2 regions of the Nitrospirillum karajorum genome follow, and region 2 is predicted to be linked to the other one. Evidence: predicted binding sites of a transcription regulator. Region 2 holds the regulator's gene; the other holds the start of a gene.

Region 1 (6,557 bases), on a different contig from region 2:
CCTCCACGCTGGTCAGGTCGGTGTCGGCGGTGACGTTGGACACCGTGAACAGGCCCTTCACCTGGCCCGGCGCCGACTGCACGTTGTTGTTGCGCAGGGCATTGGCCACGTCGTCGGCCGAAACCCCGCGCGCCGCCATGCGGTTGGGGTCCAGCCACAGGCGCATGGCGAAGGTCTGGCCGCCCAGGATGTCGGCCGACGCGACGCCATCGACCGTGGCGATCAGCGGCTGCACCACGCGGGTGAGGTAGTCGGAGATGGCGGAGCCCTGCAGTTCCTTGGACGCGAAGCTCAGGTACATCACCGCCGTGGTGTCGCCCGTGGACTTGGTGATGACCGGGTCGTTCGCCTCTTTCGGGATCAGGTACTTGACCTGCTGCACCTTGGCGATGACGTCGGTCATGGCCTGGCTGGGGTCGTAGTTCAGCTTGACGTAGACCGTGACCGTGCTCTGCCCCTGCACGGAACTGCTGGTCATGTAGTCGATGCCGTCGGCGCTGGCCACCGCCTGCTCGATGGGGGTGGTGATGAACCCCTGCATCAGGTCGGCCGTGGCGCCTGGATAGACGGTGGTGATGCTGATGGTGGTGGACGACAGCTTGGGATACTGCCGGATGGGCAGGGTCGACATCGACCGCAGACCCACCAGCAGGATCAGCAGGCTGACCACCAGGGCCAGCACCGGCCGTTTGATGAAAAGATCGGTGAATTTCATGGTCGGGGTGTCCCCTGGAACCGGCCGCGCGTCAGTTGAGGCGCGGCCGGTCCCGATTTACAGGTCAACGGCGGTGTGTCAGGGGCGGGGTATCAGGGGCGCGGTGTTTCGGCCGGGGCCGGCGGGGCCCCTTGGTCCGACAGGGTCACCGGGGCGCCGTTCTGCAGCTTGTTCTGGCCCACGGCCACGACGCGGTCGCCCGGCTTAACCCCGCTCAGCACCACGACCTTGCCGTCGGCGCGGTCGCCGGTCTTCACGAAGACGCGGTCGACGTGCAGGGCCTGCTTGCCATCCTCGCCGTTCACGGGCTTGCCGTCCTTGTCCACCGTGGGGCGGACCACATAGACGCTGTTGCCGTACAGCGAGTAGTCCACCGCCGTCTCCGGCAAGGTGACCTGGTTGGGAGTGACCGGCAGCACGACGGTGACGTTGCCGAACATGCCGGGCTGCAGGGCGTGGTCCTTGTTGGGGATGGTGGCTTGCAGCTTCACGGTGCGCGTGTCGCTGCTGATCTGCGGATCGATGGCGGTGACGGTGCCCTGGAACACGCGGCCGGGGTAGGCGTCCACGGTGACGCGCACCGTCTGGCCCACCGCCACGCGGCCGCGCTCGCCCTCCGCCAGGGTGAAGTTGACGTACAGTTCATCCAGAGCGGTCAAGGTGACGACGGCGTCGCCGGCCTTGACGTACTGGCCCACGTCCACCTGGCGCACGCCCAGCACGCCGTCGAACGGCGCCCGCACCAGCAGTTGGGCGATCAGGGCGTCGGTCTTGGCGATGTTGGCGTTGGCCTGGGCCAGCACGGCCACCTGCTGGTCCACCGTCTGCTGCGAGGTCGCCTGCTTGGCCACCAGGGCGCGATAGCGGGCCAAGTCCAACTCTGCCACCTTGGCCTGGGCCTTGTAGTTGGCCAGGTCGCCCTGCTGCGGCTTGTCGTTCAGCTGCAGCAGGGGCGTGCCGGCGGTCACGGTGGCACCCGACTGGAACAGGATCTTGGTCACCGACCCGCCGACCTCCGGCGTCACGGTGACCTGGTGGACGGCCTGCAGCGTGCCCACGGCGGGCAGCAGTTGCGGCACATCCTCCGCCTTGGCCACGGCGGTGGCGACCGGCGGCGGCGGCGGCGTCATCTTTTTCAGGATTTGGCCGATCATCGCGGGCCTGACGCTGCGGTCAAAGTACACGAACAGGCCGCCGATGATGGCCAGGACAATCACCGTCAGGATCATGAACAGGGCGATGCGCGGCGGCCGCTGCTGTCCGCCCTGGCCCCGGTATTCCGGGCGGGACAGGCCGGTCATCGGCGCGTCCGGTTTCGGCACGGTGGTCACGGTCGATTGGGATTCCATGGTCTCGGTCTCGCTCGGCGCAAATATTCCCGTCACCGGCGGGCATGCTCCCGCCGGCTGGGCGTTGGTGTCGGTGTCGAAGCCGCACGCGTCAACACGTCGCCGCGGGTGGCCCGGGCGATGGTCGGCCGCCGGATGCGAAGGACCATTCCTTTAAGGTCCTTCCAGACCACCAAACCCCGGAAACCCTGGGGCGGGCGGCGACAGCCGGCAGCGGTGCGCTTTCGTAAACGATGGCCTGTCCCCGGCGATCCGATGCCCCCGCACCCGATCCCTCCGATCCCATGGGCCCTCATTATTGCGCGGACTATGGGCAGGGCTGTCGATACTGCCAGTGAGCGGTGTCACAACCGGCCGGGGCTTTTCAGGGAATCCGGAAAAAATGCAAGGATTGCTCCGGCTGGCCGAATGATCCGGCCTGTTGTGGGCTTTTGTCCCGCCGTGATCCAATTATCCAGCCCGCGCCGTACCACCGTCAGCCGGCGCTGCGCAGGCCTTCGTCGGACTCCTCATCCCAGTGGCTGAGCGCCAGCAGGCAATGCGCGGGCAGAACGGCCAGCAGGTCGATCCGTCGGCGCAGGTCTTGGAAAACCGCGTCCACCACCGCCTCGGGGTCGGCGGCGACGCCGGGGTCCAGGCTGGGATCGGGATCCGGCAGGGCCCAATGGGCGGTCACCGGCTGGCCCGGCCAAGCGCCGGCCATGCCGGTGGCCGCCAGTTCGCTGACGGTGATGACGATGTCCACCGGCGGCGCCTCGGGCGCCATATATCTGTCCAGCGGCTTGGGGCTTAGGTCGTCGGTTGCCACGCCCTCCGCCCGCAGGCGGTCCAGGACGAAGGGGTTCATATGGTCGACGGGGGTCAGGCCGGCGCTGTGGGCGTCGAAGCGATGACCAGCATGGTGGCGCAGCAGCGCTTCCGCCATCAGGCTGCGGCCGGCGTTCACCCGGCCCACGAACAGGACGCTCAGGCGGCGTTCCGTGCCGGCACGGCTTGGCTCGGGCGCGGGTTCATCCCGCATCGGGCTGTCAGGCGGCATCATCGGATCCTGGGGTTGCGGCTTGGCCGGGCAGGGGTCAGCCCGCCGCCGCCCAGCCCTCCTCACTATTATGCATCGCGGCCAGCGTCTCGGCCGTCAGCCGGGCCAGGCGCTGTTCCGGCAGGGAACAGAAGATGCGCACCCGCCGCTCAATCATGCCGAACAGCAGGTTGAACAAGGCGCGCTGTTCCACCTCGGACCCCTTGAAGCCCTGCGGGTCCGGGAACCCCCAGTGGGCGATCATCGGATGGCCCGGCCAGGCGGGTGCCGTGGCGCCGGCGCTGGCGTCACAGGTGTGGAAAATGAAGTCCATGGGCGCCACATCCGGGCCGGCGAACTGGTTCCAGGACTTGGGGTGCAGGCCGTCGGTGGAAATGCGGGCCTTGGTCAGCAGGTCCAGGGCGATAGGGTTGCATTCCGGCAGCGGGTCGGACCCCGCGCTGAACACCACGAACCGGTCACCGCCCCAATGACGCATGAGCGCCTCGGCCATGATGCTGCGGGCGGAGTTGAACTGGCACAAGAACAGAACCCGATAGACTGTCGCCATGTCGCTTCATTCCCCCTCTGGCCCCTCTGGCCGACGGCTTTCCCGCGCCGGGGGCCTCCATCGCCCCAGGGTCAGGAACCGTGGCCCTGTGCCGCCCGCCCCCTGGCGCGGCACATTTAACCGGATGCTAACCCCAGCGTATGCCAGTCTTGTGACGCTGGTGTTGCAGCCCGGCGAAAAGGGACGAGGTCACCTCAATCAAGCGCGGTAACAGACCCGTAGTCCCCCCCACAGGCGGCCGCGCACCCAGATGGGGGCGGAGGCGTCCTTCATCAGGGCATAGACGCCGCCGCCCATGTCGCGGCGATAGGTCTGCAGCAGGAAGGGGGCCGTGTTGCTGCTGGCCGCCGCGGCGCTCTTGTCGGGGTAGATACGGCGGTTGCGCCCATAGGTGGCGTTCCATACCGGATCGGGGCCATGCGGCTTGCTGAATTCCGGATTGTGGCAGGGGATCAGGCGGTTATGGTCCGTGGGCGCGCAGAAGATCATGCGTGGGTCCATGGACATGACGGGATCGTGCAGCGGCGTCACCGCCTTGTCCAGGAAGGGGATGTAACGGGTCATGTACTGCTGCGGGTTGGTCCCCGCGATGGGCTTCAGGTCTTTGTCGAACAGGTCGTCCAGGGTCAGTTCGCCGTTTGCCAGGGCCTGCTCCATGCGCTCGGAAATCTTCGCCGCGACCTCGCGGGCCTTGTCGATGAAGGGCGTATCCTCGGTCGTGTAGCCGGAGGTGGCGGTCAGCATCATGATGGCTTCCGCCCGGCTCAGGGTGCGGTCCAGGTGAGCGGTGCCCTCCTTCAGCGCCTTGCTGGACAGTTCCGCGTCTCGGTGCAGGGCATCCACCGTTGAATGGAAGCCGCCGCAGCGCTCGGCGATATCGCCGGTGGCATTGGCGATGGCGGTGGCGTTTTCCTCCACTTGGGCGACGGCGGCGCCCACCGTCTCCACCGCGCGGCCGATGGTGGCGGTACTGCGGCCCACACGCTCCGCCTGTTCCGATCCAGTCGCCATGCGGGCGGTCAGGCGCCGCACCTGCTCCGTCAGGGCCTTCAGGGTGGCGTCGATCTCCGCCGTGGACTCCGCCGTCTGGCGGGCCAGGGCCTTCACCTCGGTGGCGACGACGGAGAAGCCGCGGCCGGCCTCGCCCGCGCGGGCGGCCTCGATGGTGGCGTTCAGGGCCAGCAGGTTGGTCTGGGCGGCGATGCGGTTGATGTCGCTGGAGACGCGGGCCACCCGTTTCATGGCCTTTTCCAGCCCGCTCAACTCATCCGCGCTGGCGTTCACCGCTTTGACCAGGTCGCCAATGGCGGCCAGGGACTGGCGGATTTCCTCCGTCGAGGCGTCGACATCCCGCCGGGCGCCAGCGGCGACCCCCTGGGTCGCTTGCGCCATGCCGGCGATGCTGCGGTTGCTGCTGACGATGTCGCGTGACGCCGCCTGTATCCCGGCCAATTCGGCGGTCTGGCCGTCTATCGCCTTTTCCACTTGGTGAATGCTGCCTACGACGTCGGCGATGTCCACGCTCAGACGGCCGACCTCCGCAGCGATGTCGGCGATCAACGGGCCCGCATCAACGCGCGCCTGGGTAAAATGAAGGGTATCCACGGCCATGTCCTCTCCCCACGGATCAAGGCGGTCATTCTGCGCACCAGTCCGTAAACAAAAAGCAAACAACCCCCAAACGAAGGAGGTGGCCCGAAAGGATAGGCAATTTAACGGAAATTACTCTCATCCTTTGGTTGATCACACAATGTGGTGGGGAAGGGGATAATTTTCCAGAATCGCCTTGTAATACCACACCATTCGACCAGATATGCAGTCGCAGCGATCCAGGGCAGTGTATTTTCGCATTTGCGGAAGGGCGGGGAACCGCCATTCTCCCCGGCTTGAAGCGATGTTTTCCGGTGAGTCAGGAAGAGGGTATAGCGAGGATGAGCGCGTTTCTGTCCGGCAAGGTCACGCATGTCCATCATTGGACGGACAACCTGTTCAGCTTCCGGCTGACCCGCGACCCGTCCTTCCGCTTTCGCAACGGCGAATTCACCATGGTGGGCCTGCAGGTGGACGGCCGTCCGCTGATGCGCGCCTATTCCATGGCCAGCACCAATTATGAAGAGCATCTGGAATTCTTCAGCATCAAGGTGCCGAACGGCCCGCTGACCTCCCGCCTGCAACACATCCAGGAGGGGGATGAGGTGCTGTACGGCCGCAAGGCCACCGGCACCCTGCTGCTGGACAACCTGCTGCCCGGCCGCACCCTGTACATGCTGGGCTCCGGCACGGGCCTCGCTCCGTTCATGAGCCTGATGAAGGACCCGGACGTCTACGAGCGCTTCGAGAAGGTGGTGGTCACCCACACCGTGCGCCGCGTGGCCGAGCTGGCCTACTACGACGACATCACCAAGCACCTGCCGAATGACGAGTTCATTGGCGAGATGCTGCGCGACAAGCTGGTCTACTACCCCACGGTGACGCGGGAACCCTTCCGCACCGAAGGCCGCCTGACCGACCTGATCAAAAACGGCAAGTTCTTCGCTGACATCGGCGAGAAGCCGTTCGATCCGGCCCAGGACCGTGTCATGATCTGCGGTGGCCCCGGTGTGCTGAAGGACCTGCAGGACCTGTGCGAGGAAGCCGGCATGCGCGAAGGTAGCTCCAACGAGCCCGGCCACTACGTCATCGAAAAGGCCTTCGTGGAGCGCTGATCCAGCGATCCCCGTCGGTATGGTTCACGGCCGCGCTCCCACCCGGGGCGCGGCCGTTGCTTTTCAGGGCTCCGGCATCGCCCGCCACTCGTCCTCGCCGATGACGATGTAGCGGGTCACGGCCCGGCCATCCCAGTGATAGCGCAGGGTGCGGGCCTGCAGGATGGGCGGGGTGATCAGGTCGGGGTAATAAAGGGCC
Region 2 (11,973 bases):
CGGTGACGGTGCCCCGGCGGGGCGAGGTGGCGTTGCTGGCCCTGGCGGAATTGGCGGACGCCGGCCCGGCCAGCACCGCGCCCACGGTCACGGTTCATGCCCTGTCGGCCCTGGCCGCCATCGGCCTGAAGGACGACGCCCGGCGTCTGGCGCTGGAGGCCGTCGCCGCCCTGGCCGGGTCCTGAGGACCATGGCGTCGCGCGTCCCAAAGGCCCCCACCGTCGGGAAGGCCGTTTCCAGGAAGCGGTCCCCCGGTCGGCCGCGCGGCGCCACCCTGGCCCTGCCGCCCGGGGTGGACGCTTTCCTGGACATGCTGGTGGCGGAACGGGGGGCGGCGGCCAACACCCGTGACGCCTATCGCCGCGATCTGGTGGACGCGGCCCGTTTCATCGCCGCCCAGCAGGGGGACAAGGGCCCCACGCTGGACCAGGCGGGCACGGACGACCTGCGCGCCTACCTGGACCATCTGGGGCGCGACGGCACCAACGCCGCCGTCCGTACCGTGGCCCGGCGCCTGTCGGCCCTGCGCCAGTATTACAAGTTCCTGGTGTCAGAAGGCCGGCGCGAGATCGACCCGGCCGCCGTGCTGGACGGCCCGCGCCTGGGCCGCCCCCTGCCCAAGATCCTGTCCGAGGATGACGTGGCCCGCATGCTGGACACCGCCGCCGCCCAGGGCGGGGCGGAGGGGCTGCGGTTGGCGGCGTTGCTGGAACTGCTCTACGCCACGGGCTTGCGTGTGTCGGAGTTGGTGGGCCTGCCGCTTTCGGCCTTCAGCCGCGACGGTCGGGTGCTGGTGGTCAAGGGCAAGGGCGGGAAGGAGCGCATGGTGCCCCTGTCCCCGCCGGCCCGCGATGCGCTGGCGGCCTACCTGCCGCACCGCGCCGCCTTCTTCTCCCCGGGCCGGGAGGCCAAACAGGCCGGTCACCTGTTCCCCTCGCGCAGTTCCGGCGGCACCTTGACGCGTCAGCGTTTCGGCCAGTTGCTGAAGGATCTGGCGCTGGCGGCGGGCCTGGACCCGGCCAAGGTCAGCCCCCATGTCCTGCGCCACGCCTTCGCCACCCATCTGCTGGACCATGGCGCCGACCTGCGCTCCGTCCAGAAGATGCTGGGCCATGCCGACATCGGCACCACTCAGATTTACACTCATGTCGTGGGGGAGCGCCTGCGCCGCGCGGTGGAGGACCACCACCCCCTGGCCAAGGGCAACGCGGGTGGCCGCCCCCGCAAGGGGTAGGGCCGCGCACCCCTAAAGTCGATAGCACTGGCCCCTGGCCCGCGCTCATGGTAATCAGCCGGCTTCGACCTTTGTGCGGATCGCCGTCCCGGCGGCCGCGCCTCCTTACAAGCAGTTGTAAGCCGCCCCATGCATTTCCTTGAATTTGAAAAGCCGATCGCCGAACTCGAAGGCAAGATCGATGAACTCCGTCATCTGTCCGATGGCGGCGGGATCAACATCGCCGACGAGGTCCGCAAGCTTGAGGACAAGGTCGACAAGCTGCTGCGCTCGACCTATGCCAAGCTGTCCCCGGCCCAGAAGGTCCAGGTGGCGCGCCATCCCAACCGGCCGCATTGCCTGGACTACATCAATGCCCTGATCACGGATTTCACGCCGCTGGCGGGCGATCGCGTGTTCGGTGAGGATCGCGCCATCGTCGGCGGCCTGGGCCGGTTCCGGGGCCGGTCGGTGGTGATCATCGGCCAGGAAAAGGGCCACGACACCGATACGCGCATCCGTCATAACTTCGGCTCGGCCAAGCCGGAAGGCTACCGCAAGGCGCAGCGCCTGCTGGCCCTGGCCAGCCGCTTCAACCTGCCGGTCATCACCCTGGTGGATACGGCCGGCGCCTATCCCGGCGTGGGTGCGGAAGAGCGCGGCCAGGCGGAGGCCATCGCCAAGTCCATCGAGACCTGCCTGCGCGCCCGCGTTCCCATCGTCTCCGCCGTCATCGGTGAGGGCGGGTCGGGGGGCGCCATCGCCATCGCCACGGCCGACCGTGTGCTGATGCTGGAGCACTCGATCTACTCCGTCATCTCGCCGGAAGGCTGCTCGGGCATCCTGTGGCGCAGCAACACCAACGCCGCCGACGCGGCCGCGGCCCTGCGCCTGACCGCCCAGGACCTGAAGGAACTGGGCGTCATCGACCGCATCGTCATGGAACCCATCGGCGGCGCGCACCGCCGGCGCGAGGAAACCATCCTGGCCCTGGGCAACGCCATCGACGACAGCCTGGAATCGATGCGCGGCCAGGACGGCGGCACCCTGATCGCCCGCCGCCGCGAGAAGTACCTGGCCATGGGCCAGAAGGGCCTGGGGTAAGACTTCCAGAAGGGCCTGGGCTGATGCTCAGCGTTCACATGAACAGGAGGGGCGCTTCCAGCGATGGAGGCGCCCTTTTTCTATGCGCGGTGGCCGATCAGCGGGCAAAAACCCGAGACTTATCCCCGGCGCTGCCGCCGGGGACAGGGGCGCGGGCCCAGGGGCCGGCGGATCGAAAGAGGTTCGGGGGGATTCCGAACCTAGCTGCGCAGCACCAGGCGGGAGCAACCGCCGCCGGCCGGCTGCACGTCGCTGGCCAGGCCCGCCAGGCTCAACGTGGCCTGCACGTCCAGGATGGTGTCCGTGGAGCGGGTCAGGGTCAGGCTGACGTTGCGGCAGCCCATCTTCCGGAAGCGCGTGACCGCGTCCAGGATTTGGCGGGCGGGGGCGGCGGAGGAACGGGACTGGGGCGGCGGAATATCAAAGGTGCTGGGGGTGGCGGCCATCACGGCGGCGGCCATGCCGGGTTCCGGATTAGGGGCTCCGGTCGCCTCATGCGGATGCATGCGAGGTCCCTGGTTGGGGTTCGCCCGGGAACGACCCCGGACAACCAGGATATTGCGACCAATTGAGGCTTTTCCGCGACCGTAAAGTTGGGCCTGCGGCCGATTTTCCCATGAGGATGGGGCTGAGGCGGCCCCAGCAGCCCGTCCTTACCCCAAAAGAATGAGGCCGCCGGTGTTCCTGCCGACGGCCCCCATCACGGAAAACCCCGTCTTACAGCAACTCGGCGATCTGCACGGCGTTCAGAGCGGCGCCCTTCAGCAGCTGGTCGCCGGCGACGAACAGCTGGATGGAACGGCCGCTGGGGTCGCTGATGTCCTGGCGGATGCGACCCACCAGGATGTCGCCCTGGCCGGAGGCGTCCACCGGCATGGGGAAGTAGTTCTTCTCCCAATCATCGACGATACGCACGCCCGGGGCGGTGGACAGGATGTCCTTCACCTCGGCCGGGGTGATGGGCCGCTCGAACTCCACGGTCAGCGCCTCGGAATGGGCGCGCAGCACGGGCACGCGCACGCAGGTGGCGGAGATGCGGATGTCGGCGTCGCCGAAAATCTTCCACGTCTCCTTCACCATCTTCATCTCTTCCTCGTTATAGCCGTTGGCCGGGTCGACCTTGGCGTTGTGGCTGAAGAGGTTGAAGGCGTAGGGGTGGGGCAGCACGGTGGGGGTGAAGGGCTTGCCCTCCAGATAGGCCCGCGTGCCTTCGCGCAGCTCTTCCATGGCGGCGGCACCGGCGCCTGAGGCCGCCTGATAGGTGGCGGCGATGAAGCGCGTGATGCGGTTCTTGGCGTGCAGCGGCCACAGCGGGACCAGCGCGATGATGGTGGAGCAGTTGGGGTTGGCGATGATGCCCTTGTGCTGCTTCACCGCCTCCGGGTTCACCTCCGGCACCACCAGGGGGACGTTGGGGTCCTGGCGGAAGGCGCTGGAATTGTCCACCACCACGGCGCCGGCCTTCACCGCGATGGGGCCATAGACCTTGGAGATGGAGCCGCCAGCGGAGAACAGGGCGATGTTGACGCCGTCGAAGCTGTTCTCGTCCAGGGCCTGGACGGTGATCTCTTTACCCTTGAAGGTCATGGTCTTGCCGGCCGACCGGGGCGACGCCAGCAGGCGCAGCTCGGACAGGGGGAAATCACGCTGCTCCAGGCACTCGAGCAGCTCGACGCCAACGGCACCGGTGGCACCGACGATGGCAACGACGGGCAAGGCCATGACCTAATTCCTCAAAGACGAAGGGTGAAACATATGGAACGAGAGGCGCCATCCTCTTGTTCGTTTCGTACCCGCGTCAAGCGGACGACTCGCAGGGCTGCCTTGTGGCCAGGGCCGTGCCGCGCAAGTTTTGGTTAGGGTTTGTGTATGTTGTCCCTCAAGCGCCGGGCGGCGGCATCCGCCGCCTTGGCTTGTCCTCGCTGCGCCCTGCGGTGCTCGCTCCGGCGGACGCGGTCGCGTCCTACCGGCATGAGGCAGTGCCTCATGCCGGCCTGGCTTATCGCAAGGCGAGGACGGTGACGGCCACGGTCAGCGCGAGGATGGCGGCCCATTGCCATCCACCCCGGCCCCGCCCCAGGCGGGTGGCCAGATCGTCGATGCTGCGCGGGTCGATGGGCAGGCCGCCTCTGTCCAGGTGCTCGGCCAGGCGGTCGGCGTGGCGCAGCAGCAGGGGCAGCTTGTGGGCGGTGGCGCTCAGGTTGCGCACGGCCTCGGCTAGGCGCGCCTCCGGCCCACGGTTCTCCCGCATCCACTGCTCGATCAGGGGGCGGGCCACTTCCCACATGTTCAGCTTGGGGTTCAGGGCGCGGCCCACGCCTTCCGCCGTCAGCATGCTTTTTTGCAGCAGCAGCAGCTGGGGCTGGGTCTCCATCTCGAACTGCTCGGTCACGGCGAACAGCTGGGCCAGCAGCCGGCCGACGGAGATGTCGTGCAGCGGCTTGTTGTGCACCTGCTCACCGATGGCGCGGGCCGCCTGCATGAACAGTTCGCGCGACTGGTGGGCGGGGACGTAGCCGGCGTCGAAATGCACGTCGGCCACCAGGCGGTAATCGCGGTTCAGGAAGCCCAGCAGCATGTCGGCCAGGTACAGTCGCGTCTGCCGGTCCAGCCGCCCCATGATGCCGAAATCCACCGGCGCCAGATGGCCGGACATGTTCACGAACATGTTCCCCGGATGCAGGTCGGCGTGGAAGAAGCCGTCGCGGAATACCTGGTTGAAAAAGGAATTGGCCGCCTGGCGCAGCACGTCGTCGGGGTCGAAGCCGGCGGCACGGATGGCGTCCACCTGATCCACGGGGATGCCGTGGATACGGTCGATGGTCAGCACCCGCTGGCTGGTGCGGTCCCAATCCACCCTGGGGATGTTGAAGGTGACGTCGCCCCTGAAATTGTCGGCCAGTTCCGAGGCGGCGCTGGCCTCCAGGCGCAGGTCCATCTCCATGCGCACGGTCTCGGCGAAGGTTTCCACCACCTCCACCGGCTTCAGGCGCTTCAGCCGGGGCAGGACGCGCACGGCCAGGCCAGCCAGCCAGAACATCAGGTCGATGTCGCGGCGGAAGGCCAGTTCCACGCCGGGGCGCAGCACCTTCACCGCCACCTCCTTGCCCTCCGCCGTCACGGCGAAGTGCACCTGGGCGATGCTGGCGGCGGCCACGGACTCGGGCTCGAAGCTCTGGAAGATCTCGCCCAGCGGGCGGCCCAGCTGTTCCTCGATGATGGCCACGGCTTGGGGCGTGGGGAAGGGCGGCAGCCGGTCACGCAGCAGGGCCAAATCTTCGGCCACGGCGTCGCCCACCAGGTCGGACCGGGTGGACAGGGCCTGGCCCAGCTTGATGAAGCTGGGACCCAGCTCCTGGATGGCGGCCGCCAGGCGCTGGCCCTTGCGGCCGGGCGCCCGGTTGTTGTTCATCAGGCGCAGCATCATGGCCAGGCCTGGCGCCACGTCGCGGAACTCCTCCGGGAACAGGGCGCCATGCCGGCCCAGCGTACGCCCGATGATGTACAGGCGGCGCAGGTTGCGCAGGATGCGGAACATGGTCAGACGCGCCAGGCGGAATGGATGGCGGCCACGCCACCCGTCAGGGGCCGGGCCTTGGCCTGGCTGAAGCCAACGGCCTCCAGCCGGCGGCACAGCGCCTCCCGCTCGGGGAAGCGGCGGATGCTTTCCACCAGGTACTGATAGCTGTCGCGGTCACCTGCCACCACCTGGCCGATGCGGGGCAGCACCTCGAAGGAATAGCGGTCGTACAGCTCGCGCAGGATGGGCAGGTTCACCTGGCTGAATTCCAGGCAGTAGAAGCGTCCGCCGGGCTTCAGCACGCGGTGGGCCTCGGCCAGGGCCTTGTCGATATGGGTGACGTTGCGCAGGCCGAAGGCGATGGTGTAGGCGTCGACCGAGCGGTTGGGCAGGGGCAGCGACTCGGCATTGCCCACGGTCCACTGTAGACCGCCGCGCGTTTCCGGCGTCTGGTCCCAGCCTGGCATGGACCCTTTGTCGATGCCGCGATCGCGGCCCACACGCACCATGGCTTCCGTCAGGTCGCAGACCATGATCCGGGCGGCGGGTGCCTTGGCGGCCATGCGAAAGGCGATGTCGCCCGTGCCACCGGCCACGTCCAGGATGGTCTCGCCCGCCCGGGGGTTCACCAGGCTGACGAAATCCGCCTTCCACAGCCGGTGGATGCCCACCGACATGAGGTCGTTCATGATGTCGTAGCGGCTGGCGACGCTGGAGAACACGCCCTGCACCAGCGGTGCCTTCTCCGCCGGGTTGATGGCGCGGAAACCGAAGGATCGCGCCTCACGCTCCTGCGCCGTCAGGGCGTCGGTGGCGGGGGTGTCGGCGGTGAAGGGCGGGGGCGTGGGATGGTCGACCATGGCGGCACCATAGCGTCGGGAACGGCGCTTGGGTAGCGGGCTTGGTGGGCAGGCCTGCCCTGAAAACGGGGCAGGATAAGTGGCTTATCCGTTCGGCGGCCCTAGGCAGAAGGTCAGGCCGCGATCCCCCTTCGGGCGAAATAACGGGCGGGGGGCTCACCAAAGGCCCGGCGGAACATGGCGATGAAGTTGCTGGGCGTGGCATAGCCCAAGGCATCCGCCACCTCCGTCACCGGCTCCCCTTTCGCCAGCCGTTCCAGGGCAAGGGTCAGCCGGGCCTGCTGGCGCCACTGGGTCACGCTCAGGCCCGTTTCCGCCATGAACAAGCGGCGGGCCGTCCGTTCCGACAGGCCGGCATCGCGCGCCAGCACGCCCAGGGGGCGATCATCGTCCGGCGCCTTCAGCAGGCGCAGGGCCAGACGCAGCAGCCGCGGGTCGGTGGGCATGGGCAGGTGCAGCGGTTCGCGCGGCGCCAGGCGAACCTCATCCAGCAACACGGCCAGCAGCCGCTCCTGCTCTGGCGTCAACGCCGCCTCCAGCGGCCATCCCGACACCCGCCGCACCAGTGATCGCAACAGGTCGCTGATGCCCATGACGCAGGGGCTGTCGGGCAGGCCCGCGCTGGCCTCTGGCGTCAGCATCATGCCCCAGCCGTCCAGCACGCCGCTGATGGTCACCTTGTGCATCATGCCGGGTGGCAGCCATCCCGCGCGCAAGGGCGGCAGCATCCAGGATCCATGTGCCGTGCGCACATGGATCAGGCCGCTGGCGATGCAGAACAGCTGTCCCCGGCGGTGGGCGTGCCAGTCGATCTCCCTCGTGCCCATGCGGTCCCGATCCTCCCGCGAATGGCTGCCCCAGAAGGTCAGGACGGGCGGACCGTCCGCCCGCTCACACATCTCCAGGAAGGCTTCCTTGGTCATGCGGTTGCTATCGCTGTCGGGACGCATGGCTTTCCCTGAGGTAAAGGGGGGTTGCTGCCGGACGGTTTGGCCGCTCCGCATTATTTTTCGTCCGACTGTCGTTATCAAGTGCCTCGTTCGGTGGGATATCGATACTCCAGCGCGGAGTTAGGCGGATGGTGACGGAATGAATGGGACGCAGGTGGCGATCATCGGGGCGGGCCTGGGGGGGCTGTGCCTGGCGCAGGCACTGACGCGCGCCGGTGTCGCGTGCGTGGTGTACGAGCGGGACGTGGCCGTGGACAGCCGGTCCCAGGGCTATCGCGTGCGCATCGACGCGGATGGCGCTGATGCCTTGGCCCGGTGCCTGTCGCCGTCCCTGTATGACCTGTTCAGGCGCACCTGTGCCGTGGCCGCCCCGCGCAGCCGCTTCCTGGACGGCCAACTGGCACCGGTGACCGGTCGCGCGCCGGCGGTGTGGAGTGCGGCCCCCGATGCGCAAGGCCGGGACAACGCGGCGGGTGGCGCGGCGGCGGGAGACTTTTGCGTCCATCGTCAGACGCTGCGGGAAATCTTGCTCTCGGGCATCGAGGACCGGGTGCGCTTCGGCGCCGCGTTTCAGGGCCTGGCCGTGGGGGCGGACGGCCGCGCCCATATTGCCTTCGCTGATGGCACCACCGTTCGCGCCGGCCTGGTGGTGGCCGCCGACGGTGTCAACTCCGTCGTGCGCCGTCAGTTGATGCCCCAGGCGGAGCCGCTGGATGTGGGGGCGGTCTGCCTCTACGGCCGCACCGTTTTGACGCCTCAGGTGCGGGCGGTGGTGGGCGACGACCTCTGTACAGGCACCAGCGTGGTCTTCGCCGACGGCCATGCCGGTATCATCGAGCCCATGCTGTTTCCGCCTGCGGCCTTTGCCCCGGAGGGCGCTTCGACCAGCCTGACCCCCGTGGCCGACTATCTCTACTGGGCCTTGATTGGTCCGCGCTCGCGGATGATGGGGGCGTTGCCAGATGCCGTGCCGGCGGCGGTGGCACGGCATCTGGCGCGCGATTGGCATCCCAGCCTGCGCGGTCTGTTCCGGCATGCCGATCCGGAAGGCATAACCCGGCTGCCGGTGCGCAGCGCCCGCTTGGCCCGCACCTGGCCCCACTGGACGGCGGCGGCGGTGACTTTCCTGGGCGATGCCATCCACGCCATGAGCCCGGCCGGTGGCCTGGGGGCCAACACCGCCCTGCGGGATGCCGCCGTGCTGGCGGACAGCCTGTCCCGCACCTCGTCCCCCACGGCGGCCGCGCGGGAATATGAGGCGGAGATGCGCGTGCGTGCGGCCCGCGCCATCCACCTCTCGGAGGTCGGTGCTGCGGCGCTATTTGCGGATGTGTTTTAAGGAGATTGAGGATGAGCCTGTTCGAGATACACGATCTCAGCCGCTTTCCCGTGGTGACGACCCGGCCCGGCACCACCCGGCCTGGTTACGCGCCGCAGTGGGAACGGGAAATGGATGCCCTGTTGGAACGGAGCGTGCCCTTCGTCATCATCATGCGCGATTCCCCGGAAGGGGAGGCGCATGAGGACCGGCGCCTGCGCGGTATGTGGCTGAAGCGCAACCGCGATACCCTGGCGGCGTTATGCCGCGCGGTGATCACGGTGGAGCCGAACGCGGCGCAACGCGCTGCCTTCAAGGTCCAAGCCGCCATCGCCGTGAAGGCCTTCGGCGTGGCGATGGAGGTGGCCGCCACGGAGGACGAGGCCGCGACCCTGGCGACGGCCGCCCTCGCCGCATGATACGGAGGCCGACCAGCGGCACGAGGTATCCCCTCGGGCCGCCGATATGGAAATATCAAGCGGACTTCATGTCCAGGGCGTAGCCGGCCGACCGCACGGTGCGGATCATGTCCAGTTCCGTCTCCTCGTTCAGGGCCTTGCGCAGGCGGCGGATGTGCACGTCCACGGTGCGCGGCTCCACGTACACGTCGTGGCCCCAGACGATGTCCAGCAACTGCTCCCGCGAGAAGACGCGGCCGGGGTGCTGCATGAAGTGGCGCAGCAGGCGGAACTCCGTCGGGCCCAGGTGGATGTCGCGGCTGTTGCGGCGCACCCGGTGGGCGGCCAGGTCCATGCTGATGTCGCCGTAGCGCAGCAGTTCCTCCGCCAGGGAGGGGACGGCCCGGCGCAGCACGGCGCGGATGCGGGCCACCAGTTCGGTTGGGCTGAAGGGTTTGGAGATGTAGTCGTCGGCGCCGGAATTGAGGCCGCGCACCTTGTCCGCCTCCTCGCCCCGGGCGGTCAGCATGATGATGGGGATCTCGCGAGTCTTGGGGTTGCGGCGCATCTGGCGGCAGACCTCCAGCCCGCTCATCAGCGGCAGCATCCAATCCAGCAGCACCAGGTGCGGCGCCTGCTCGTCGGCCAGCAGCAGGGCCTCCTCACCGTCGTTGGCGGTCAGCACCCGGAAGCCTTCTTTCTCCAGGTTGTAGCTCAGCAGCGTGACGAGGTCGGTTTCATCCTCGACGATCAGGACCAAGGGCTTCAACGAGGCGTTCATGGGGTGTCCCTAAAACTGGCTGTCCGCAGGCGGAGGCAGGTGGGTCGAGAAATCTAATCGGTACAGGCGCAGGCGCTACTTACAGGTCATCCAGCGACTCGGCCCCATGCAGGCCGCTGCCGTGCAGGTCGACGTCCGCCGTGGGGCCGACGACAAAGCTGGACTCGTCATGCTTGGGGCGGCTGGACGTCAGTGGTTGGCCCAACACCAGGAAATGGATGTTTTCCGCGATGTTGGTGGCGTGGTCGCCCGCCCGCTCCAAATTCTTGGCGATGAACAGCAGGTGGGTGCAAGGGGTGATGTTACGCGGGTCCTCCATCATATAGGTCAGGACCTCGCGGAAGAGGCTGGTGTACAGGTCGTCCAGCTCCTCGTCGCGGTTCCAGGCGTCGATGGCCTTGCCCACGTCGCGATCGATATAGGCGTCCAGCACGTCCTTCAGCATGCTTTCCACCAGCTTGCCCATGCGCGGAATGGCGCTGACGGGCCGCACGGCGGGCAGCTTGGCCAGGGCCATGCTGCGCTTGGCGATGTTGGCGGCGTAGTCGCCGGTGCGTTCCAGGTCGGCGGAAATCTTCAGGGCGGCCAGGATCTCGCGCAGGTCGCTGCCCACGGGCTGGCGCAGGGCCAGCATGCGCACGGCCTCCTGCTCGATCCCGCGCTCATAGTCGTCCAACTGCAGGTCCGCCTTCATCACGCGGGCGGCCAGGTCGACATCCCGGCGCACCACCGCCTGCACGGCACCGTCCACCTGCGCTTCGGCCACGCCCCCCATTTGGGTGATCAGGTTGGACAGGCGCTGCAGCTGTTGCTCGAACGATTTGACGGTGTGTTCGGCGGGCATTCTCTTACCACCCCATCCCCGGCGGTCCCGGCCGGGGCATGAAAAACGGCGGCCGGCGGGACGTCGCCGGTCGGGCAGGGTGGACCATAGCGACAGGTCGCTATGGAATTGCTACAAACAGGCGACAGTTTTGTGACATGGCACGGGGCGGATTCCGCTGTCAAAAATGCCCTGCGCTCAAGGGCTTATACCATACGAACGTAGGGTGTGTCCGGCGATGTGCCGCCGCCTCAGGGCTCAAGCCGCGCCGCGACCGCCTTCGTGTGACAGATTCGGGGCGGATTGTGGGAGGGATTTTTCCCCCTTCTCGCCCAGTTTCTCAGCGGGCTTCTCCACGCCCGGCAGGTGCACGGTGAAGGTGCTGCCCTTGCCCACTTCGCTGTCGATGGTCAGGCGCCCACGATGGCGGTTCACGATGTGCTTCACGATGGCCAGCCCCAAGCCGGTACCGCCCAGGGCGCGGCTGCGGGCGGCGTCCACGCGGTAAAAGCGTTCCGTCAGACGGGGCAGGTGCGTGCGCGCGATGCCATCGCCCTTGTCGGTCACCGACACCTTGATGCCGACCACTTTCTGAGGTGACTTCTGGCGGGCGCGGATGCCGGTGGCGCCCGTGGCCGGCGGCGCGTCCGCCCGCTCCAGCGACACCACCACGTCCGTCTGTTCCCGGCCATACTTGATGGCGTTGTCGATCAGGTTCTGGAACACCTGGGTCAGTTGGTCCTCATCGCCCTGCACGCGCGGCAGATCCTCGCCGCCGTGCACCTTGATGGTGATCTTGCGGGCCGCCGCCTTCAGCTCCAGCATGGCGACCACGCTTTGCACCAACTGGGCGACGTTGGTTTCTCCGGTGGGGTGGGTGTGCTCATCCAGCTCGATGCGCGACAGGGACAAAAGGTCCATCACCAGGCGCGACATGCGGCCGGCCTGCTCCTGCATGATGGCCAGGAAGCGGTCGCGCGCGTCGGCGTCGTCGCGGGCTGGGCCG

The links. Region 2 encodes PhoB, which activates phosphate uptake and scavenging genes when phosphate is short. Its sites were predicted from a motif close to TNTCATAAAACTGTCA; they were not measured.
Positions count from the first base shown of each region.
Region 1: a site for PhoB is predicted at 3,795-3,810, ahead of UCD39_RS11980 (arsenate reductase ArsC). Genes of this name have one in related genera too.

Region 1 covers NZ_JAZBQB010000002.1:991,762-998,318, reverse strand. The annotation lists gene UCD39_RS11995 (multidrug efflux RND transporter permease subunit) at 1-715, opposite strand, end outside; gene UCD39_RS11990 (efflux RND transporter periplasmic adaptor subunit) at 808-2,064, opposite strand; gene UCD39_RS11985 (arsenate-mycothiol transferase ArsC) at 2,540-3,106, opposite strand; gene UCD39_RS11980 (arsenate reductase ArsC) at 3,141-3,653, opposite strand; gene UCD39_RS11975 (methyl-accepting chemotaxis protein) at 3,852-5,264, opposite strand; gene UCD39_RS11970 (ferredoxin--NADP reductase) at 5,585-6,358, shown strand; gene UCD39_RS11965 (RES family NAD+ phosphorylase) at 6,422-6,557, opposite strand, start outside.
Region 2 covers NZ_JAZBQB010000003.1:1,125,614-1,137,586, reverse strand. The annotation lists gene UCD39_RS18810 (hypothetical protein) at 1-185, shown strand, start outside; gene UCD39_RS18805 (site-specific tyrosine recombinase XerD) at 191-1,234, shown strand; gene UCD39_RS18800 (acetyl-CoA carboxylase carboxyltransferase subunit alpha) at 1,364-2,317, shown strand; gene UCD39_RS18795 (hypothetical protein) at 2,518-2,778, opposite strand; gene UCD39_RS18790 (aspartate-semialdehyde dehydrogenase) at 3,035-4,039, opposite strand; gene ubiB (2-polyprenylphenol 6-hydroxylase) at 4,317-5,855, opposite strand; gene UCD39_RS18780 (class I SAM-dependent methyltransferase) at 5,858-6,697, opposite strand; gene UCD39_RS18775 (AraC family transcriptional regulator) at 6,811-7,647, opposite strand; gene UCD39_RS18770 (FAD-dependent oxidoreductase) at 7,787-8,986, shown strand; gene UCD39_RS18765 (hypothetical protein) at 8,998-9,384, shown strand; gene phoB (phosphate regulon transcriptional regulator PhoB) at 9,440-10,144, opposite strand; gene phoU (phosphate signaling complex protein PhoU) at 10,224-10,988, opposite strand; gene UCD39_RS18750 (ATP-binding protein) at 11,226-11,973, opposite strand, start outside.